DNA from 3 places in the Lysinibacillus zambalensis genome. Region 3 is predicted to be linked to each of the others. Evidence: riboswitches for the same ligand, from Rfam matches in the RefSeq annotation. Region 3 holds a riboswitch; each other region holds the start of a gene.
What was found. A riboswitch is a leader RNA that binds a small molecule or an ion and turns the genes downstream of it on or off. The one in region 3 is predicted to bind S-adenosylmethionine.
Positions count from the first base shown of each region.

Region 1: it holds a riboswitch for S-adenosylmethionine, as region 3 does, so the genes downstream of both, ABNX05_RS23680 (bifunctional homocysteine S-methyltransferase/methylenetetrahydrofolate reductase) here and ABNX05_RS22145 (Na+/H+ antiporter NhaC family protein) in region 3, are expected to answer to the same signal.
Region 2: it holds a riboswitch for S-adenosylmethionine, as region 3 does, so the genes downstream of both, ABNX05_RS24085 (MetQ/NlpA family ABC transporter substrate-binding protein) here and ABNX05_RS22145 (Na+/H+ antiporter NhaC family protein) in region 3, are expected to answer to the same signal.

Region 1 is NZ_JBEGDG010000030.1:30,605-38,164, reverse strand. It holds gene ABNX05_RS23700 (YdcF family protein) at 1-79, shown strand, start outside; gene ABNX05_RS23695 (SEL1-like repeat protein) at 478-1,764, shown strand; gene ABNX05_RS23690 (protoglobin domain-containing protein) at 2,361-3,650, shown strand; gene ABNX05_RS23685 (protoporphyrinogen oxidase) at 3,931-5,319, shown strand; SAM riboswitch class I at 5,445-5,544, shown strand; gene ABNX05_RS23680 (bifunctional homocysteine S-methyltransferase/methylenetetrahydrofolate reductase) at 5,641-7,488, shown strand; gene metH (methionine synthase) at 7,481-7,560, shown strand, end outside.
Region 2 is NZ_JBEGDG010000033.1:6,069-13,628, forward strand. It holds gene ABNX05_RS24070 (PucR family transcriptional regulator) at 1-1,566, shown strand, start outside; gene ABNX05_RS24075 (carbon-nitrogen family hydrolase) at 1,641-2,435, opposite strand; gene ABNX05_RS24080 (pyridoxal phosphate-dependent aminotransferase) at 2,949-4,118, shown strand; SAM riboswitch class I at 4,466-4,569, shown strand; gene ABNX05_RS24085 (MetQ/NlpA family ABC transporter substrate-binding protein) at 4,776-5,606, shown strand; gene ABNX05_RS24090 (methionine ABC transporter ATP-binding protein) at 5,711-6,736, shown strand; gene ABNX05_RS24095 (methionine ABC transporter permease) at 6,729-7,400, shown strand; gene ABNX05_RS24100 (alpha-hydroxy acid oxidase) at 7,414-7,560, shown strand, end outside.
Region 3 is NZ_JBEGDG010000024.1:49,443-57,002, reverse strand. It holds gene ABNX05_RS22165 (DUF2357 domain-containing protein) at 1-1,195, shown strand, start outside; gene ABNX05_RS22160 (hypothetical protein) at 1,410-1,631, shown strand; partial or broken gene ABNX05_RS26455 (transposase domain-containing protein) at 1,688-1,879, opposite strand; gene ABNX05_RS22150 (DNA/RNA helicase domain-containing protein) at 1,974-2,627, shown strand; gene ABNX05_RS26450 (DNA/RNA helicase domain-containing protein) at 2,621-2,833, shown strand; gene ABNX05_RS22145 (Na+/H+ antiporter NhaC family protein) at 2,954-4,237, opposite strand; SAM riboswitch class I at 4,343-4,450, opposite strand; gene ABNX05_RS22140 (protein NO VEIN domain-containing protein) at 4,745-5,491, shown strand; gene ABNX05_RS22135 (hypothetical protein) at 5,692-6,318, shown strand; gene ABNX05_RS22130 (restriction endonuclease) at 6,690-6,803, opposite strand; gene ABNX05_RS22125 (winged helix-turn-helix domain-containing protein) at 6,974-7,414, opposite strand.

The DNA.
Region 1 (7,560 bases), on a different contig from region 3:
AATGTATAAATGGATTCATGTCACTGTCTTTTTGTTTATTACATTGTTTATTGGCTTATTATTAAGAGCATATGTGTAACCAATATAGAGCTGTCTTCCATATAATAGTGGCAAGGTGCATTTTATTTCCATTCAGTAGAAGACTTCCACTTCAAGGTGGTGAAATGAATGCGGACGGGGTTCCTTTTTTAGAGTGTGTCTAAATACCTACTGAAATAGAGGGGCTCAGTTTAAGAGTGCCACGTCCTGTGGCAATTGATCTGTGCGAAAGCGCAGTGCAACGTAGCGACAGCAACAAATGTTTTCTGTGCGAAAGCGCAGTGCAACGTAGCGACAGCAACAAATGTTTTCTGTGCGAAAGCGCAGTGGCAACGTAGCGACAGCAACAAATGTTTTCTGTGCGAAAGCGCAGTGCAGTAGCGACAGCAACAATTATGCCAAGGCGAAATTGATAGTAGTGTGCGAGGGGGAAAACGAATGTATGGGCAATTTTTAGCAAAAAAAAATAAAGAGCGAATAGTGTCCCTACAAAAGCTCGCGCAAACGCAAGATACGTGTTTTGCGCAAAACATTGATTTGATAGCAGTCAAAGAAGTACAGTTAGCAGCCGTGCACAAAATTGTATATCAAGTTGTGCAGGGACTATTGAAAAAAAAACAACAACGACATTTACAAATTATACATCCAGAACAGACACAGTCAGTACAGGAGAATGTGCTAACGCTTTTAGCTGAATATGATGATTTACTGCGTGAAGCAATTCCACTCCCTATCTATATTTTCATTTGGCAAATTTCTTCATTGGAGAAGTTAGCTAATTGCGTTGAAGTTGTTGATGATGTACTTGATATATTGGAATGGTATTTTATTCATCAAAATGAGCAAGTTGAAGCATTTGACGAAGAAGTTCTTGATCATGAAGTAATCATAGACTTATACAAAGATGCCATCGAGGAACAGGATGCGGATGCACAGTTTCAACTTGGTGATTATTATAGTGCTATCGACGGGACATATTTCCAACCAGAAAAGTCTGTGAAGTGGTTCGAGTTAGCAGCATCACAAGATAATGCTGATGCACAATATGCTCTAGGTAATTTTCACTTTGAAGGTATAGGTGTAGAAGAAAACTATAACATGGCTTTTTCACTGTACGAGGCTGCAGCAAAGCAAGGGCATCCGGATGCCGCGAATAATTTAGCGGATATGTATTTTAACGGTGAGGGAGTGCCAGAAAATTTGGTACTTGCGAAGAAGTGGTTCGAATTTGCCGCACAACATGGTGTGGCAGAGGCCATGTTTACACTCGGAATTATATACGAGCAGGGATTAGGAGTCGACAAAGATGAGGAGCAAGCTTGTAGCTATTATAAAAAATCTGCTGAAGTAGGCTATATTGAGGCACAATATAGGTTTGGAGGAATCTATCTAGAGGGTCGGTTAGGGCAACCGAAAGATGTGAACCGTGGATTATATTGGTATGAAAGAGCAGCGAAGCAATATCATGTCGATGCCTTTTATGATTTGGGTTTTATTTGGAGCCAAGGGTTAACAGGTATACGGAATATTGAAAAAGGTATTCATTGGTTTAAACAGGCCGCCCTTCAAGGTGATTCGGAAGCAAAATTACAACTAGGGCACATATACAATAAAGGGGAAGGAATAGCTAGAAATATTAACGAGGCTATAAAATGGTATGGTCTTGCAGCAGATGCTGGAAGTGCGGAAGCGGCAATTTTACTGCAAGAATTGAAAGGGGAGTAAGTATTTTTTATTAAAAAGTAATAGGTTTTTAGATTCAATTATTACCCTTTTTGATATAGATATTAAGTTTTAGTTCTGTTGCTATGAATGAGTATATATTACCAGTTGTGGTTGGCCGTTAAAATATCAATATAATAAAGTGGTATTACCTCGAACTAAAACAAAGGAAAAATAAGCATAAAAAAAACAGAGATGATGTCAATTGGCTACCCAAAAGTATTGTGGTAGCTTTTTTGCTGTTTTAGATAATAAGTAAGACAACAGGTACTTTTTGTTCAATTAATGTAAAAAAATGTAATTATAAAAATTGACAGCTATTTATAAAATGTATAAGGTATATGAGGGATTTTGAAAGGTAGTTAGTAGCGATAGCTAATTATAAAGTTACCATTTTTAGTTGATTTAACAAAGGGACAGAGTCATAAGTAATACTGAGGGTGTTCTCACTAAAAGTTAGGGATGACAATTCCACAGGAAGGCGCCTAGCCCGAATGGAAATCAACTGTACGTTATGGTGATGTTTTTTTATTTTTAAGTGAATGGAATTAAATTTTTCTCAGCTTTTAAAAGTACACGGCATGAAAGAGGGTAAATGTGTGATTTTTCAAAAACAGAGAAAGACAACGGCGTTAGATTTAGAGCAATACATTGTAAAAATGGATATAGCGAATCGCAATTCAATAAAAAAGCAAATTGATTTGCTTAAATTGACGAAGCGGGATTTACAATATTTAAAAGCCTTTCAACCTTTTGTAGAAGGCAATATTGATAACATTGTTAATCGATTTTATGAAATGATTGTAACTGAACGTACTCTAGTAGATATTATTAATAAACATAGTTCTGTAGAGAAGCTGAAAATTACTTTAAGACGTCATATTATTGAAATGTTTAATGGTACGATTGATGATGATTTTTATCAAAGAAGAGTTAAAATTGCTAAAGTACATGTACATATCGGGCTTAAAACACAATGGTATATTTGTGCTTTTCAAGATTTAACGGCATCATTTATTGACTTAGTTGAAGAACATGTTCATCATCCAATGGATCAACTTAATACAATTAGGGCTATCTCAAAAATATCTAATTTTGAGCAACAGTTAGTTTTAGAGGCTTTTGAGCATACCATTGAGCAGCTTCATGAAAAAATAGAACGTAGAAAAGAAGTAATAGAGAAAAAAATCGTAGCGTCTTCGGAAGGTCTTGCCACAATATCATTGGAAACAAACAACTCGTTTCATCGCTTAAGTGAACAATCGGATGAAATTAAACAACTGGCAAAAAAATCACTTCAAGTGTCGACTATGGCTGAGAGTCAGGCATTAGAAGGTCGTGAACGATTAAAGAATCAATCGCAAAATATGAGTAATATTATTGATTCGCTTGATGGTATAGCGGAAAATATTACACAGTTGGCAGATATGTCAAGGGAAATGGAATCGATTATGAATGTTGTGACAAATATTGCTAATCAAACGAACTTGTTAGCTTTAAATGCGGCAATAGAAGCGGCTCGCGCTGGAGAATCGGGTAAAGGCTTTAGTGTTGTTGCAGATGAAGTGAGAAAACTATCGATTCAAACAAAGGAATCTGTCACATCGGTTGCGACTTTATTACATAAAACGAATGAGCGGACTGATAAACTTGTTCACTCGCTTAGTAATATTCAAGAAGAGGTAACTTCTGGTGAGGAAAACATGGTTCAAACGGAAGGCCAATTTACTAATATATTGGACGCTATGACCGAAGCCAAAGAACAAAATGGACAGATGGAAAAAGAAGTACAAGCAATAGTAGAAGTACTAAGTCAATTAGGTATTGCTTTTAATGAAGTGAAAAATTCCGCTGAAGAACTAGCTAGCTTTGCACAAAATTTAAATTAATGAAGTGAAAAGCAGGAGACAAAGAAAAATAAAGATGCTTTACACTGTAGTGTATAATAACACTATATCAACTGTTAATATATACGATCCGCTAGGTAGATAAAAATACCGGTGAAAATATGCTGTTAAATTCAATATATACTAATTGAACATAGAAAAGAATGGAGCTATCCTATGCGCTGGATAGCTCCATTTTTGCTAAATTTGTAAAGGGTTTAACGTAATTTTCGATAAAAAAAGTTTATACTGAAATAAAGAACTAAAAATAGGGGCGGTTAATATGAAAACAGTAGTTGTATTAGGTGGCGGAATTACGGGTTTGTGTACGATGCATTATTTACAACGTCAAGTTCAGGAGAAAAACTTAAATGTAAAGCTAGTACTCGTTGAAAAAAATACATACCTTGGTGGTAAGCTTCACTCTGCATATGAACAAGGCTTTATCATGGAAACAGGAGCAGATTCTATAGTAGCGCGTCATAAAGGTGTTATGGAGTTAGTAGAAGAACTTAATTTTGAACAAAATCTTGTGTATAACGAAACGGGTGTTTCGTATATTTTCACAAATAATGAGCTACATGCTATCCCAGCAGATTCAACGTTTGGTATTCCTATGAGCTTACAATCTCTAGAGGAAAGCACGCTTGTATCAGAGAAAGGTAAAAAAGAAGCATTAAAGGATTTAACCATGCCAAATGAAGAATTTACAAAGGAAAGTTCGATTGGAGAATTTTTAACGTACTATTTAGGTGAGGAGCTTGTTCAAAACCAAATAGCGCCCGTACTTGCAGGTGTATACTCGGGAGATTTAAATCAACTTTCAATTGCTTCCACTTTACCGTATTTAATCGATTACAAAAATGATTACGGTAGTATTATTAAAGGCTTTGATGCAAACAGGGAACAATTTTTGAAAGCCGCCAATAAAAAATTTATTTCATTTAAAAATGGTTTATCGTCATTAATTGATCGACTTGAAGAAACATTAACGGATGTAGAAATTATAAAAGGGATTGCCACTATAAGTGTTAAAAAGCAGGAGAATCAGTACTCCGTTACATTAGCAAACGGTAAAATAATTGAAGCAAATCATGTTGTCATGGCACTGCCAAATGAAGCGGTACAAAGCTTATTGCAGGATGAATCTTTGAACGGCTATTTTGAACAATTCAATACTGCATCCGCCATTACGATTTACTTAGGGTTTGATGTACCAGATAATAGATTACCCGCGGATGGAACAGGCTATATTGTGTCACATAATTCGGATGTTATTTGTAATGCAGCAACGTGGACAAGTCGCAAGTGGAAACACACGTCAGCAGAAGGAAAATTACTTGTACGACTTTTTTATAAGAGCATTAACCCTGAGTATGAGAGATTGCGTTTGATGTCAGATGAAGAGTTAGCAGCGGTTGCTCTAGAAGATGTAAGAAAAAGCTTGGGGATTGAGGAAACACCAACAATTGTGGACGTGACAAAATGGATCGACCAAATGCCAAAGTATGATTTGGCACATCGTGAAGCGTTGCAAGGTCTCGTACAAGAGCTTGAGAAAAACTATCCGAATTTATCAATAGCGGGTTGCTCTTATTTCGGAGTGGGCATAGGTGCGTGTATTCAAAATGGTAAAAAAATTGGTGAGGAGCTTGCTGAAAAACTATCGTAATTGTTTGATTTAAATCAAAATATGGTATTTTTCGTGAGATTTTACCTCTGTTCTGTGAAATAGTCTTGACTCAATCGTTCGTAAACGATATGATTCTTTTAATTATTTAAAAAATTCATACAACATTCTTATCAAGAGAAGCTGAGGGACTGGCCCTGTGAAGCTTCAGCAACCAACTTATTGTCAGGTGCTAAATCCAGAGGACCGTAGTGTCGAAGATGAGAAGGAAAAACAATGACGAAACGTTAAAGCCTTCTTTTTATGTAAAAGAAGGCTTTTTGCATTTTAATTTTTATAAATAAAGGAAGAGAGGCTAGTTTTATGGGATTGCTTGAAAGGTTAAAAACGCATGTTCTTACAGCAGATGGTGCAATTGGTACAGTTTTATATGGCTATGGCTTGGAGTATTGCCACGAGGAAATGAATATACAAAGACCTGAATTAATTGAAAAGATTCATAGAGAGTATATAGCGGCAGGTGCCGATATTATTCAAACGAACACTTACGGAGCTAATGCCATAAAATTAGCCCGCTATGGATTAGAATCTCGTGTGCAGCAGTTTAATGAAGCTGCTATAACGATTGCAAAACGAGCAGCGGCAGATGGTGGACAATTTGTTTTAGGTACTATTGGGGGAATCCGTGGTATTCGAAAAAGCGACGCAACGTTAGAGGAAATTTTAGCAACAGTTGATGAGCAGGCAACCGTTTTACTTGCAGGAAATCCAGATGGCCTTTTACTTGAGACATATTATGATTTTGAAGAGTTAACAGCGACTTTAGCAATGCTACGAGCTAAAACGAAATTACCGATTATTGCTCAAGTTTCTATGCACGAACCAGGAATTTTACAAAATGGAATGAGCTTAAATAACGCTTTACATGAACTTGAAGCGCTAGGTGCTGATCTCGTAGGTGTTAACTGTCGCTTAGGTCCTCACCATACAATACAAGCATTTGAAGGTGTGGAGCTTCCTAAGAAAGCATTTATGTCAGCGTATCCGAATGCTTCTCTTCTTGATGTAGAGGATGGCCGTGTCGTTTATGAGTCGGAGGCAGATTATTTTGGTCGAGCAGCTGTAGAGCTTCGTGATCAGGGGGTACGTTTAATTGGTGGTTGCTGTGGTACGACACCAAAGCATATTGCTGCAGCGAAAAAGTACTTAGAGGAGTTATCTCCAGTCGAAGAAAAGTATGCAAAGCCAGAAAAAGTAGAGATTGTCCGTGAGGCTGAGCCAGCAAATTACGAACCATTACATGTAAAAGTAAAACGAGAACGCTCAGTTATAGTGGAATTAGATACACCAAGACATTTAGAAATTGAAGGCTTTATTGCGGGAGCAAGAAAAATATATGAGGCGGGCGCAGATGTAGTCATGATGGCAGATAATTCACTTGCTTCTCCAAGGATTAGTAATGTCGCAATGGGTGCCTTACTGAAAGAAACACACGGGGTACGACCGTTAACTCATATAACATGCCGAGATCGTAATTTAATTGGACTTCAATCACATTTAATGGGATTAAATGCACTAGGTATTCACGATATTTTAGCAGTGACTGGAGATCCGACGAAGGTGGGCGATTTCCCAGGGGCCACAAGCGTTTATGACGTATCTTCAATGGAGCTAATCCAATTAATAAAACAGTTAAATGAAGGTGTATCGTTCTCGGGGAAACCACTTCGTAAAAAGGCGAATTTCTCTGTAGCGGCTGCCTTTAATCCTAATGTACGTGTACTAGATCGCGCGGTATCTCGATTAGAGAAGAAAATTGAATATGGGGCAGATTATTTTATTTCGCAGCCTGTTTATACAAAGGAAAAAATCGTGGAAATATACGAGGCGACAAAGCATTTAGAAACACCAATTTATATAGGTATTATGCCAGTAACGAGCTATAAAAGTGCGGAGTTTTTACATCATGAAGTGCCAGGCATCAAACTATCCGATGATGTGTTAGCCCGTATGAAGGCATGTGGCGATGATAAAGAACGCGCAACACTAGAAGGGATTGCAATTGCCAAGGAATTAGTAGAAGTAGCAGCGGAATATTTCAATGGTATTTACCTCATCACACCATTTTTACGCTATGACATGACACTAGAATTGATGAAATTTATTGAGCAATTGGATGAACAGAAAAAAGGGGTAAGTATAAATGGCTAAGCACTTGATTGAAGAACAACTAGAGAAACGAATTTTAATTCTTGATGGCGCAATGGGTACAATGCTACAAAA
Region 2 (7,560 bases), on a different contig from region 3:
AGTCAATTTAAGCTTCAAGTGAAGGATGTATTAGAAAACACATACTTCCAAAGTGCAGAGGTCGTAGCTGGTGAAGATGGTTTATTACGAATTGTAAAGTGGGCTCATGTGATTGAAATTATACAAGTAGATAATTTTCTAGCTGGTGATGAATTAGTTTTAACAACGGGGATCAGCCTTCAGCACAGCATCGAAAACTTTATCTTTTTCGTAGAATCTTTAATCGAAAAAAATTGCGCGGCACTATGCATTGAATACGGGACTTCCATACAGACCATCCCGGAAGTGATTGTAGCTCTTGCTAACCGTCATAGCTTCCCTATTATCGTTTTTCATGACACGGTTCCTTTCGTCCGTATTACACAAGATTTACATAGTCAAATTATGAATCAACAATATTTAATGATCTCTACTTTAGAATCCTACTCTCAAACATTAAATAAAAATGCTCTATTAGGACAAAACGCAGAAGAAATTTTACAAAATATGTATCATGAATTGAAGACACAAATCATCTTTTCTATTAAAGGTCGAGAGCCTATCTTTTTTCCAAATATGCGGCATACTAAGCGCCAACAACTAGTTACGCTGGAAAAATCAGCAACCGTGTTTAAAAATGAGCCCATCTTTATTTTTGACCAGCATTATGCAGATTTAACGCTCTATAGAGAAGATGGTCTATTCTCAGAGTTTGAATTACTTATTTTAGACCGTACAGCCACTGCCTTGGCACAGCTGTTAATGAGAGAATTTTATATTGAAGAGAAAAGGGACATTGAGGATGCCTCTATTTTAGGAGATTGGATCGATCAAAAACTATCGAAAGAGGAAATTTATAAATTTATCGTCAGCTATCATTCTAGCTATAAGCTTTCTAGCGGGACCGTTTTTATGTTAGCAATGCCTAATGCAGTCTCTAAAGTACAAGAGGATGTCGTCTACAGCAAGCTCTACTACCGAAACCTTTTTGAGCAAAATGGATTTATACCATTTCTATACGAAAGGAAAAGCTATGTCATTTTTATTTTACTTCATCAGAAAGATAGTAAATCGAGTCGCGAATTATTAAATACATTAGTTTCTTCCCTGCAGAAAACTGATTTTTATAAAAAACAAATGATTCAAGGGTATCAAGTAGCCATTGGCAAAGTCGTAGCAGACGTAGAGGAAATACCGAAGAGTTATCAAACTGCACTCGAAACATTGTATATTTGCAGTAAAGTACAAACTACATCTTACTTTTATGATGATTTACATTTGTATCACCTCATCTATAAATTACAGATGCAAGTAAATTTGCAGGAAGTGATTCAAGATTATTTACAGCCCGTTATTGAATACGACAAAAAAAATAATAGTAAGCTATTAGAAACACTGCAAGTATACTTGCAAACGAACGGCTCTAAACAACAAACCGCTAATCAACTGTTCATCGTACGCCAAACGCTCTACCATCGTTTAAAAAAGCTTGAAAGTCTTTTAGGGAAAAATTTCATGAAGGGGCATAATCGAATTACGCTTGAATTTATGTTGCTCGCCAATTCTTTAATTGAGGATAAAAACTAACTACATGTTTATGATTGATCAGTGATGTTGCAAGAATAGCACGCTCAAAATCGCTATGAGCGTGCTATCAGATTTTAATTTTCGGTAACTACTCCACTATATAATGCTGGTCTGCGGTCGTCATAAACTGGAATTCTGCCTCGTACTTCATCGACAATCGAAAAGTCCACGTCAATGACAGCTACTTCCTCGTCCTCTGCACCAACCCAAAGCACTTCGCCCCACGGTTGAATAATCATTGATTGACCATTAAAGTTTTCTACTTTTCTCGATATACGATTAACAGCGATCACGAAGCATTGATTTTCAATGGCACGTGCTTGCAGCAATGTGTTCCAATGATCGATACGTGGCGTCGGCCATTGTGCCGGCACGAACAATACTTTTGCGCCATCTAAAGCGTGAGCACGTAGCCATTCTGGGAAGCGAATATCATAGCAAATCACACCTGCAGCCTCGATATCACCAAGGGCAAAGCGATTCATTTCATCCCCTGCTTCTAAATATAAATGCTCGTCCATCAATCGGAAAAGATGTGCCTTGTTATATTCACCTACTAACTCACCATTGTTATCAAACGTATACATCGTGTTGTAAAATTTATCGCCCTTCTTCGTTGAAACAGAGCCTCCAACAATATGTACGCCAAGCTCTTTCGCTAGGTTTGATAAAAATGCTTTCGAACGTTCTCCATTCACATCTGCAAGCTCTGATAATTTTTCAAGCGCATAGCCTGTATTCCACATTTCCGGTAATACAATAATTTCTGCACCTTGTTTTGCCGCTTCACGAATCTTTTCTTCCGCACGAGCAAAATTTTCTTCTACTTTGCCAAAACCAACATTTAGTTGGATACACCCAATTTTCATCTTAATTCCTCCCCTTCTCCCAAAAGTATTTCTTTTACTGCATTTGTGCTTTTCTATATTTCATTATACTACAATTGAAAATGATATCGCTGTTGTCTGAGCTTAGAGCAGCTTTGGAACAAAAACAAAAAGACCAGGATCTCAGCAATAAAGTGAGCCCTGGCCTTTTCGCGAAAGTGAATCTTACTAATCATTTTTGCTCTTAGTTTTAGATTCTATTAATTAGTACGATTAAGATTAATAAAAGTTACAGTAATTAAAAAAAAAATTAAATATTATTTTAAAGGGCTTAAAAGTAATGCCAAAACCTATGTTTTATGGGCATTGGTAAGATGCCTCAGATGTTGTTACATGACAAGGCATAATTACGTTCGGAATCTTCTTTGTACTTAGGCTCGCATGCTCTCTGTTTGTGTTTTGTGCGTCCATCTTTGTAAATTGAGACTCTAGACAATTAGTAAAAAAAGTAATAATATTTGCATCAATTATTATTTTCTAAAAAGGAGAACATGCATGGAATTCTCAAAAAAACTACAGCAACTCCCGACTCAATTTTTTGCAGCATTGGTGCAAAAAGTGAATAGTGCTTTAGCAGAAGGGCGCGATGTTATCAATCTCGGTCAAGGCAATCCAGATCAGCCCACTCCCCAACACGTTATAAAAGCGTTACAGGAGGCAGCTGAAAACCCTCAAAATCATAAATATTCTCCATTCCGCGGCCTAGTAGAATTACGTCAAGCAGCTGCAGACTTCTACAAACGTGAATACAATGTTGATATTGACCCTGAAACTGAGGTAGCTATTCTTGGTGGTACAAAAATTGGTCTTGTTGAGCTGCCATTAGCGGTTTTAAACCCGGGTGATACAATGTTATTACCCGATCCTGGATATCCAGATTACTTATCTGGTGTTGTATTAGGTGATGTTAATTTTGAAGTCATGCCACTTTTTGCAGAAAATGATTTCCTGCCTGATTATCATGCTCTTTCTGATGACGTAAAAGAAAAGGCTAAGCTACTTTACTTAAATTACCCGAACAACCCAACTGGTGGTACTGCAACACTTGAATTTTTCGAGGAAACGGCGCGCTTTGCTAAAGAGCACAACATAATCGTCTCACATGATTTCGCTTACGGTGCAATTGGATTTGACGGCAAGAAACCTATTAGTTTCCTGCAAGCGGAAGGTGCCAAAGAGGTCGGCATCGAGATGTATACATTATCTAAAACATATAATATGGCAGGCTGGCGTATTGGATTTGCAGTTGGTAACGCTGATATTGTTGCGGCTATTAATCTTATTCAAGATCATCTATTTTGTAGTCAATTCCCTGCCGTACAACAAGCAGCAGCGGTTGCCCTTACAGCATCACAGGATTGCGCGAATACGCTAAGAGCGACTTATGAGCGTCGACGAAATGTTCTTATCGAAGAAGCACAGCGCATTGGTTGGCAAGTAACGGCACCAAAGGGCTCTTTCTTTGCATGGCTCCCTGTTCCATTAGGTTATACAAGCGAGCAGTTTGCTGATGTATTGCTCGACAAAGCTGATATCGCAGTAGCTGCTGGCAATGGCTTCGGTCAATACGGTGAAGGCTATGTTCGTGTAGGTTTACTCGTAAGTGAAGAACGCTTACGTGAAGCGGTCAGCAGAATTGAAAAATTAAACCTATTTAACTCATGAACATTTGATTCCCTCTATCAAAAAACTGTCCCATCAGCTCACGCTTGCTAAGGGACAGTCTTTTCATCTCACTATTTTTTGTGGTAGCTCTAGCCCTTCTTCTATTGGATAACATTGGTCATAAACCATTTCTTCATACGGACACACCACCCCACTAATCGCTCATAGAGCCATGAAAATGCGTTTCATATCTCCCATCCCACACATAGTTGACTCTCACTAACATTCCCACCCATCTCCCTTAATGGAATATTGTAATAAAATAAAAAATTTTAAAAATTCCATTGACTTACCATAACCAATAATTTATATTAGTCCTATCGGATTTACAAAAAAATATTATAAATCTCTTATCAAGAGTAGCTGAGGGACTGGCCCTATGAAGCTCGGCAACCTCCTTTTTTAAGGAAGGTGCTAAATCCTGCAAACGATATCGTTTGAAAGATAAGAGAGGACACTTTTTTTATGAGCCTCTCTTAATTTTTTAAGAGAGTTTTTTTTATCTTCATTTACATGAAGATAAAAGCCTCAGGCGGATGTCACAGATTTTGAAAGGAATGAATTGTGCTAGCACAATTCAATATCCGGACAACAATTACGCCAAGGCGAAATTGTTTTTTTATACAAACCGATAAAACAACTTTGGAGGTATGTCTCATGAAAAAGAAAAACAAAATTTTACTAGGTTTAGCAAGTCTCACATTAGTAGCAGCATTAGTAGGTTGCGGTACTAAAGAAGATAAAGGTAGTCAAGGTAAGGCTATTAATGAAAATAAAATTGTAGTAGGTGTAACTTCTGGTCCACACGAACAAATTGCAGAAGTTGCTGCAAAAGTTGCCAAAGAAAATGGCTTAGAGGTAGAACTAAAAACGTTCTCTGATTATGTTTTACCAAATACATCGTTAGCCGAGGATGATCTTGATGTAAACAGCTATCAACACAAGCCTTTCCTCGATGCATTTAACAAAGATCACAAAACAGATTTAGTGCCAGTAGGAAAAACAATTTTAACTCCAATGGGCATTTACTCTGAGAAATATAAATCATTGGATGAAGTTCCTGATGGTGCTACATTCGGATTACCAAATGATCCAACGAACGGTGCTCGTGCTCTATTTGTCCTTCAAGAGGCAGGCATCATTAAATTAAAAGAAGGTGCAGACTTAACAGCTTCTACTCGCGATGTGGAAGAAAACAAAAAGAATTTTAAATTCATTGAATTAGAGGCTGCACAAATTCCGAAGCAGCTTAGTGAAGTAGATGTGGCAGCTATTAATACGAACTTCGCTCTTGATGCTGGTATTGATCCTAAAAAAGACTCCATTCTTTTAGAATCTACTAACTCTCCATATGTAAACTACATCGCGGTACGTTCTGAAAACGAGGATGACCCAGCGATTAAAAAATTTGTTGAAGCCTATCAATCTGATGAAGTACGCAAATTTATTGAAGAGGAATTCAAAGGTTCTATCATTCCAAGCTGGTAAGTAACGATGAAGGGCCTTTCATAAATTAAGAATCTGCGAGACTCCTATAGGAATGCTAGCAGATTCTTGCTTTATAAAAGGACTTAGAAAGGAGATATCACAGTATGATTCAACTAGAAAATATAACAAAAGAATTTAAAACTAAAAAAGGTATCGTTAAAGCAGTAGATGGCATTAACCTACATGTCAAAAAAGGTGAAATTCATGGGGTTATTGGCTACAGTGGTGCAGGAAAAAGTACCCTTATTCGCTGTGTTAATTTATTAGAGCGTCCAACAACAGGTAAAGTATTGATCGACAATGTAGATATTACTTCCCTTTCTTTAAACGACCTTCGCGAAACGCGTCAAAAAATCGGCATGATCTTCCAGCATTTTAATCTCTTAAAAACAGCGACCGTTTACAACAATATCTCGGTACCATTAAAACTTCTAGGCTATAACGACTCTGAAGTGAAAAAACGCGTTGCAAAATATGCAGAAATTGTTGGCCTAACAGAGAAATTAGATAGTTATCCTAGCCAGCTTTCGGGTGGTCAAAAGCAACGTGTCGCTATTGCACGTGCACTAGCCCAAGAGCCTGAGATTTTACTCAGTGATGAAGCGACAAGTGCTCTCGATCCTGAAACAACTGACGCTATTCTTGAGCTTCTCTTAAAAATTAACCGTGAACTGGGCATCACTATTTTACTCATTACACATGAAATGAATGTTATTCAAAAAATTTGCGATGATGTATCCGTTCTTGAATCAGGGACGGTTGTGGAATATGGCTCTGCTATAGAACTATTTTCGAAGCCTCAGCACCCAACGACACGAAAGTTTTTAAACACTATTTCTCAACGTAATTTATCTCCTTCCCTTATCGAGCAATTGAATCTTTCCGGAAGTGTGATTCGTTTAACATTCCTTGGTGAAAGTACCGGGAAGCCATTACTTGCAGAAGTGAGCAAAGTTTATGATGTACAACCAAATATTTTAACAGCCAATATCATTGAATTAAAAAATGGCATCGTCGGGAATATTGTCGTGCATCTTCACGGTGAGGCACATATCGTAGAAAAGGCACTTAAATATTTTACAGAAAACGGGGTAGACGTTGAGGAATTAGGAGGCGAATTAAATGAATAGCATTCAAAGCTTCTTTGCAGACTGGTCAAATGTTATTGGGCAATCCATTATCGAAACCTTTCAAATGGTCGGGATTTCATTATTGTTCTCTATTTTAATTGGGATCCCTTTAGGGCTTTTAATCGTTTTAACCCGACCAGGGCAATCATTTGAAAATAAATTTCTCTATCAATTTTTCAATTTATTTATTAATATTATTCGCTCTGTACCGTTCATTATATTACTATTCTTCATTTTACCGTTCACTAAGCTGATCGTTGGCACAACTATTGGTGTAAAAGGTGTTATTGTGCCGCTTGTTGTTTATACAGCGCCTTATATTGCGCGACTTATGGAAACGGCACTATTGGAAGTTGATCCAGGTGTTGTGGAAGCTTATACAGCAATGGGTATTAAACGACGTCACATCATTTGGAATGTCTTACTACGTGAGGCTCGTCCATCCATTATTTTAGGCTTAACAATTGCCACAATCGGTCTGATAGGAGCAACAGCAATGGCTGGAATGGTTGGTGCTGGTGGTTTAGGTGATCTCGCATATCGTTACGGTCATTTACGCTATGAGGTCGATGTGATGTATGCGACAGTGTTTATCTTAATCATCCTTGTTCAGATTATTCAATCAATGGGTAACCGCTTTGCTGCGAAACTAAAGAAAGATTGATAGGAGGATTACGATGACAAAAACAACACATGGTGATCTACTGTTAAAAAATATAAATGCACAAGCCCCCTTCCCTATTTGCTTTGCAGATTTAGAAAAGGCTGTTGCAGAAAAGATGGAAGCTGGTCCGTTTGGCTACATTCGTTCAGGTGCTGGGGGT
Region 3 (7,560 bases):
TGAAATTCAAAATAACGATTATCTTGAGTCTATAATTTTATTAAACCATATGGATGAATTTTTAGAGAGTTTAGATTTGGTAATACAATTTCCTTATATTAAAGCTGCAGAAGAACTAAAAATGGTACCAATAGGAACTCAACAAACTATAAATTCAAAGGATTTCTTTGCAAACCCGCAAAATTATGATTGGGTAGCTGAAGGAGCGATGGATTATAAATTTAACGGTTATTCACCTCTAAAGCTGAATAATATAAATCGTTACAAAGAAGTAGATAATTATCCAAATAAATTCGTTAAATTTGTTGCAAACTATATACTTGATGTCTTGTTTTCTATTAAAGAAAACTTGATCATTAAAATAAGTAAAGATAACGAAAGAACAAACACCTATAATAAAATTCGATTAACAGAAACAGAATTTTATATTGAGGAAATTGAAAATAGACTCATGGCTAGCTTTTTAAGTCAAGTAAATGAATTAAACTATTTTTCTAATACTTCGCAAGTTCTAGAAAAAAGATTGGGTTATCAAGAAGTCTTACATTTCTATAACTCGCTTCAAAACAGTATAAATATTGATTTTGAAACGTCTACACAATTTTCAAAAAAATATTATTCTAAACCAGTAGCTGAACTATATGAAATTTGGTGTTATTTGAAAATAGAATCCTTAATTTCAGAAGTAATTTCTACACCTTATAACCTAAAGCATAATCTTATAAAAACTAGCTTAGATAGAGTTACATTTACTTTGAAACATGGAAAAAAAAGTGAAGTTGAGTATCTCTTACTTGAGCAAAAGAAAAAAATAATTCTATATTATAATCATGAATTTAAACCACCCAATAAATCTTATACCATTTCATATAAGCCCGATATCTCAATAAAAATAATAAATCTAACAAATAATGAATATACGTTACATCATTTCGATTCAAAGTATAAGATTCAAACTAAAGATAACTCATTTAAAAAAGAAGATATTTGGAAAATGCATGCTTACAAAGATGGTATTATTAATAGTAAAAGTGCTTCAATCCTATATCCAGGAAGTTTACTTGAATATTTTTACAAAGTTAAGAGCTCTGAATGTGCAGAAGATATCATTTCCCCAATTAATGCTTTCCCATTTCGACCTGGCAATGATTTAGATTTTGAACAAGTGAAAGAATATTTGAATACTATTTTATAACTAGCAAAATTTGTTGCATTATTTCGTTGAGTAAATGTATATGATTTAGAAGTAGCCATTTTTTTATTCCTTTCTATGCATCCCGGATATATTTAAGAAAATAATGTATTTGAATGCTCTTTATAAAGTTTTAGTCCAATAAGAAGTAATTAATTTTCTTTTTTCAACAAATCCACATTTTTTCGCACATTCGATATGATTTATTTACTTAATCATGTTAAATTCTAATACAGAAGCTCTAGTACGCAAAGAAAAGGATTTAAACTCTTTAATTTTAATTGAATTAAAAATAACTAAAAAATATTTACCTGATAATCCAAAGGGATTCTTTTTCGTTGCAACGAAAAACGAATTTTATTTGGCCAAGTTATTGGGGGATCGTTATAAATTCTGTTTTCACTACATTCAGATTCTTTATCGTAAGCCCGAAATATAAATAATACGCACCCTTTCCGTATGTACGACGAATGGCCATCTAATTGAAAAATATTTTCAGATAGATGGCCATTTTGCACATGTGACTTTGATAGTTTTTGACCAAGGCATGAAATTATTTAAAATCTCTAGCTTCTAATGGATTGGTAAATTCGGCAACTCTGTCATTATTGTCACTAGGTATTGATAGAAGTCGATACCATTTGCCTTTGCTGTTTTAGCCAAACTTAAACAGATCGCATTCGCTTTAAATTGTTAATCATGATGAAATGCTCAAAACATATAAAAGTATTCTAAATTAAAGTTTTTAAAAACTAAAAATTTTGATAGACCTACACCTTTAATTAATCGTCTAAAAAAATCAGGCGAAAAGGCTGACATTATTTTAGTGGATGAAGGACATTTATTATTAACTAGGCCAGACACATATAATAATTTTACAGACAATAATCAGCTTGAAGAGATTAAGAAGTTGGCGAAAAACGTTGTAGTTGTTTATGATGAAAGCCAAGTATTGAAACTTAAAAGCTTTTGGAAGGAAGCTACATTGGAAGCTTTATTGCATCAAAGTGATTATGAAAAATACGAACTCAAAAATCAATTCCGTATGAGAGCAAACGAAGAGGTAATTGAATGGATTGATCATTTTAAAAATAAAAAGATTTCTCCTATTCCTAACGATAAAGAATATGAGTTGACGATATTCGATTCTTTACAAAAAATGCATAAAGCGATTTTTGAAAAGAATAATGATGGTTTAAGTCGAGTTGCTTCAACATTTGATTATTTACATAAGAAAGACGGCGGTATTTATTATATAACGGAAGATAAGGGCAATTACAAAATTCCATGGAACATAACAGATGGGAAATACACCTGGGCAGAAAAGGACTCCACTATAGAAGAAGCAGGCTCCATTTATACAATTCAGGGCTTCGATTTAAACTATGTGGGTGTAATCTTAGGACCATCTATAACATACGATAAGCAATCTTAGTTATAAAACCTGAGAATTACAAAGATGTAGGTGCATTTGCAGGAATAGAAGGAATAGAAGATGTTAAACAGGCAAAAGAGAAGATTATTCTATATTCCTTGAATGTGCTGATGAAACGGGGAATTGAGGGATTATATATTTATGCTAGTGATGATGCACTTAGAGAAAGATTGTTAGAGCTCCAATCTGAAAACTTGAAAAAGTAATCATATAAAGAGAAAAAGAATAACCTTAAATAAAAAATCCAATCGTTTTGATGAATCTTTTGTCAAAACGATTGGATTATTTCAATATAAAATCAATATTTTTTAATGCTACACCATTCCTCAAGCTTTCTTTTGTTTCGGGTATCCAATAAGAATAGCAATGACTCCGCAAATTCCTATTAAAATTGGGTAGAAAGAGTACTGCAACATGCTCACTGGCGATATTCCAGCTACGCTCGCAGCTGCCAGGAATTGGGCTCCATATGGCAGAAGACCTTGGGCCGTACAGGAGAAAATATCTAATATACTTGCGGACTTTCTCGGCTCAATCCCATACTGGTCAGCAATATTTTTTGCAAGCGGGCCAGCAATTAAAATAGCAATTGTATTATTGGCCGTAGATAAATTAGTTAGGCCCACAAGGCCGGCAATCCCAAATTCGGCACCTTTTTTTGATTTAATTCTTCGTGTGGCAAGGTGAAGTAGGAAGTCAATTCCTCCGTTAAGCTTAATAATCTCCACCATTCCAGCTATTAAGATTGCAAGAAATGCCATTTCATACATGCCTGACATTCCTTCGCCAATCTTTTGGAAAAGGTCCATTAACTGATAGCTACCATCCGCTAAGCCAACAGCCCCGGCCAGAACAATTCCAAATGCAAGAACAAGGAAGACATTCATTCCAATTAGCGCAAAAATAATAACCAATACATAGGGAACAATTTTTACCCAACTATAGCTTAAATGCTCTACTTGTGCCGCGGTTTCGCCCATTGTGATAACTCCTAAAAAAATGCTTGTTGCAACAGCTGCTGGCAACACAATCCAAAAGTTCACCTTAAATTTATCCTTCATTTGTGCGCCTTGTGAACGAACCGCAGTAATGGTTGTATCTGAAATAAAGGATAAATTATCGCCAAACATCGATCCTCCAACAATCGCTGCCATTACTAAAGCCATGGAAAAGTCGATATGCTCGCTGATTCCAACTCCAATTGGTGCCAGTGCAACAATTGTTCCTACTGATGTACCCATTGATAGGGAGATAAAGCAGGCTATGATGAACAAGCCTACGACAAGCAGGTTTTGGGGAATGACCGACAAAGCGAAGTTAACAGTGGAATCCACTGCCCCCATGCCTTTTGCTACCTCTGAAAAGGCTCCAGCCAATAGAAAAATAACAACCATCAGCATGACATTTAAATTTCCAGCGCCTTTACAAAAAATATCAACCTTATTTGAAAACGATTCTTTTCGATTCATTGCCAGAGCCACAGCGCCCGAAATGGCAATGGCTACAATGACAGGGAAAGCATAAAAATCACCTGTAATAACCCCTGAACCAATAAATAAAACTAAAAAAACAACAAATGGGATTAGTGCCCATGGATTTTCTTTCTTCATTGTTCTACCTCCAAAAATTAAAAATGGATACGTCTTTGTCCATTTTCCTCTAAAAAAAGACCTCTTCTTGAAAACAAGAAGAGGTCTTATATCTATAAAACACTCCTCTTATCTATCAAGCCTTTGCTTGCTGGATTTGGCACAGTAACTTACTCACAAAGTTCCGCTGCCGAGATTTCATAGGGCCAGTCCCTCCATCTCTCTTGATAAGAAGAAAAACATATTATTTTTTGCACAATAATGAAATATTATAATAAAACATCTATATTTGCAACATTTTTTAATCAAACCTTATTTCGAAGTAATATAAAAATTTTTTCTCAGGAAAAAAGAGATCAGTAATGCTACTATCTAAAGATTTGCTACTATAATTTCGAAGGTTTTATATAATTTTTCACAATAGGTCTTATTATATCTCGTTTTATAATATTAAATTTCCAAACTATAAAATATTTAACTTATAATAATATGGTGGAATACTAATTGAAATTTAAAGAGGTATATCGGATGGATAAAAGGGAAAAATTATTAATTACAGCATTTTATTTAGCTAAGTTTGATAGGGTAGCCTATGCGAATCTTGGATATTCTAAAATTAATCAGGCACATGAAGAAATAGGTAGAAAACTTGGGTATAAGAGAAACAGTGTAAAGAATCGGCGAGATGATTTTGATCCGTTATTTGGACATCGGGCAGGTTGGCATCAAGTAGAGTTAAGTAAAAGTAACTTGAAAATTGTTAATGCATTTGATCATTTGAGTGAAGAAGCACTAAGAGCTGTTGTATTGGATTTATTAGATGAAGCGTCATCAAGGGCAGTGCTTTTATTATCTGAAAATGTACCTAAACAAACATCTACTTATACAACACGTGGTATAACGGGAAAAAAAGCTGAAGCAATTTTTATAGATTGGTTTGCTAAATATTATCCCCATGATATTTTAGTGGATACTCGTGATTTAGGATGTGGGTATGATTTTGAGGTTGAAAATTCTGACCGTGTATTTGAAGTAAAAGGTTTATCGGGAGATAATGGTGGCGTATTGTTTACAGATAAAGAATGGGCTATTGCAGCTGAAAAACAAGAAGATTATCATCTTGTATTAGTAAAAGAATGTTTTAGTAATGATCCCATAGTGGAGGTTTATTCCAACCCACATAGGAGATTTATTCCTAAGAAGCAGATTACCACTGTAATCAATGTTAATTGGGGTATTAGCAGTAGTGATTTAAATTACACAGAGATCGATTAGTAAGCAAAAGTGCATGTGTATATTTACCTAATACAGTTCAATTATTAACATAGGTACCCCATGAAGAAGCGTCGAAGTTTGTGAAGAGGGACTTCATGTACTCCAATATTTACAGCCATACTCAGTTGGCGGAAATTGTTGTAGTTGTTTATGATGAAAGCCTATCTAATTGAAGCACACTAATTGAAAGGAAGCCGTAAATGATTGATAATTTTATACAGGACTATAAAAAATATAGGAAAAAGATACTTAAAAGAGGTTATGAGGTAGTTGGCATACCAGTAACTATAAGTTTTTTTGTTCTATTGTTTAGTGCATTGGTAAGTTTCTTTTTAATTTTTGAATTAAGTAAGTGGTTTTTTCTACTTGAAATAATCTTTTTGATTATGCTGTTGAAAATTAATAAAAAAGTTGACAATTTACTTGAAATAAGTTGGTTAAATTATAAAGAGAAATTAAAAGATTACATAGAGTATTACTTACAGGAAAAGGGGGTTATTCTTTCCGAGCAATTTAGAGATTTATCAATTATTTTAAAAGAGAAAAGTGAGAAAAAATATAAAAAGTATGACTTAAACCCATATTTAGCTATGGTTGTAACAATCATTATTTTTGCATTAAGTCTTTTAACAAATGATAGTTTAAAACCATTAATAATTACAATAGCATTTATTAGTATTTTTATAATTATTAGTATAAATCCAATAGTAAATATTTATACAAGTATCTTTATTAATAGGGATAGTGAGACCATCTATGAACTCGCAAGTATTGTTGATGAACTTTATTTTGAGGCTTCTATAAAGGAAGCTAAAGCTGAATTATAATATTTTTTCTTTTTAAGAAACGTGATCGAGTTGTAGGTCAAAAAAAGCTGCAAAAAGACTTAAAAGGCATAAAAAAACTGATATTGCAGAACAAGTTTATATCTTATAGTAAATATTGATATACTTAAAAAATGCAGCAATCTTCGAATGAAGCTCGCTGCATTTTCTTATTGTTAACCTTCCTCAAAAAAGTCTGAATCCATACGCTTTATTTTAAAGGTTTGTACATTCGATACACCTACATTGTATAAAAACATTAACTCAGTAAGTTTCATCCCATCAATTAAAATTAATGATTTATCAATACTCTCGGAATATGCAATTGCTTCTTTTTAAAACGAGATGTAGTGATGAAAATTCCTTTGTTAGCTTTAAAGCCTACCAAAACTTCCAACAAATGCTTGGATATCAGGTCTTGAAACTGGATTTGTCCAACGTTTTCCCTGTAAGTAGATTTTATCTAATCCGAGGATGTCTTCTTTCACAATGCCATCGATTCCACCATCCCCAGATTTTCCTACTGCTTTCCGGCATCTGAAATCGATCCCCCGTACCCCATTGCTACGATTAAGTTAACAATTAATTGCTCAAAGAATTGAGGGGAGCACTCCATAATTTTTTCTAGTAATTCGGTTTGCAATGATTGCTTTAAGATTTAATAATTTTCATTCATAATTTCTAAGGGGGTTCTGGAATCCTCAGAAATCATTGCTTTTACATCAGAATCTGTGGAAGGTTTTGTACGATTTTTAAATTCTAAAAATTGAGGGTAACGTTCTAATACTTTTTGATTGATTTCTTTAACAGACGAATCTTGAAGAAGCTTTAAGCCTTCTTGTGTAATTTTAAATACAGCTCGTTTTGGACTACTAATGAGACCAGCATTATTAAGGTATGTACGTGCCCAACCTATTCGATTGACGACAACTGTTTGATTTCCACTAGGGAGAAGTTCTTCTACTCGTTCTTCTGATAAATTGAAATATGGAGGTGAAAATTCATATAATTCTTTTAATATATGCTCATTTTCATCTTTTAGATAGTCTAAAAAAGGATACATAAATTGCTCATAAGTAGGTATTTGCAAGTTACTCATGCCTATGTATTTATTTTAAAAATCTTATTTTATTTTGCGATAATTGTATAAGATGTGGACTTAATATTATGTATAATAAAGCTATAAGGAAAAAATATAATTTAATTCCATTTTTAAGGTGTGTCGATGAGAAGCAGAATAAGAGA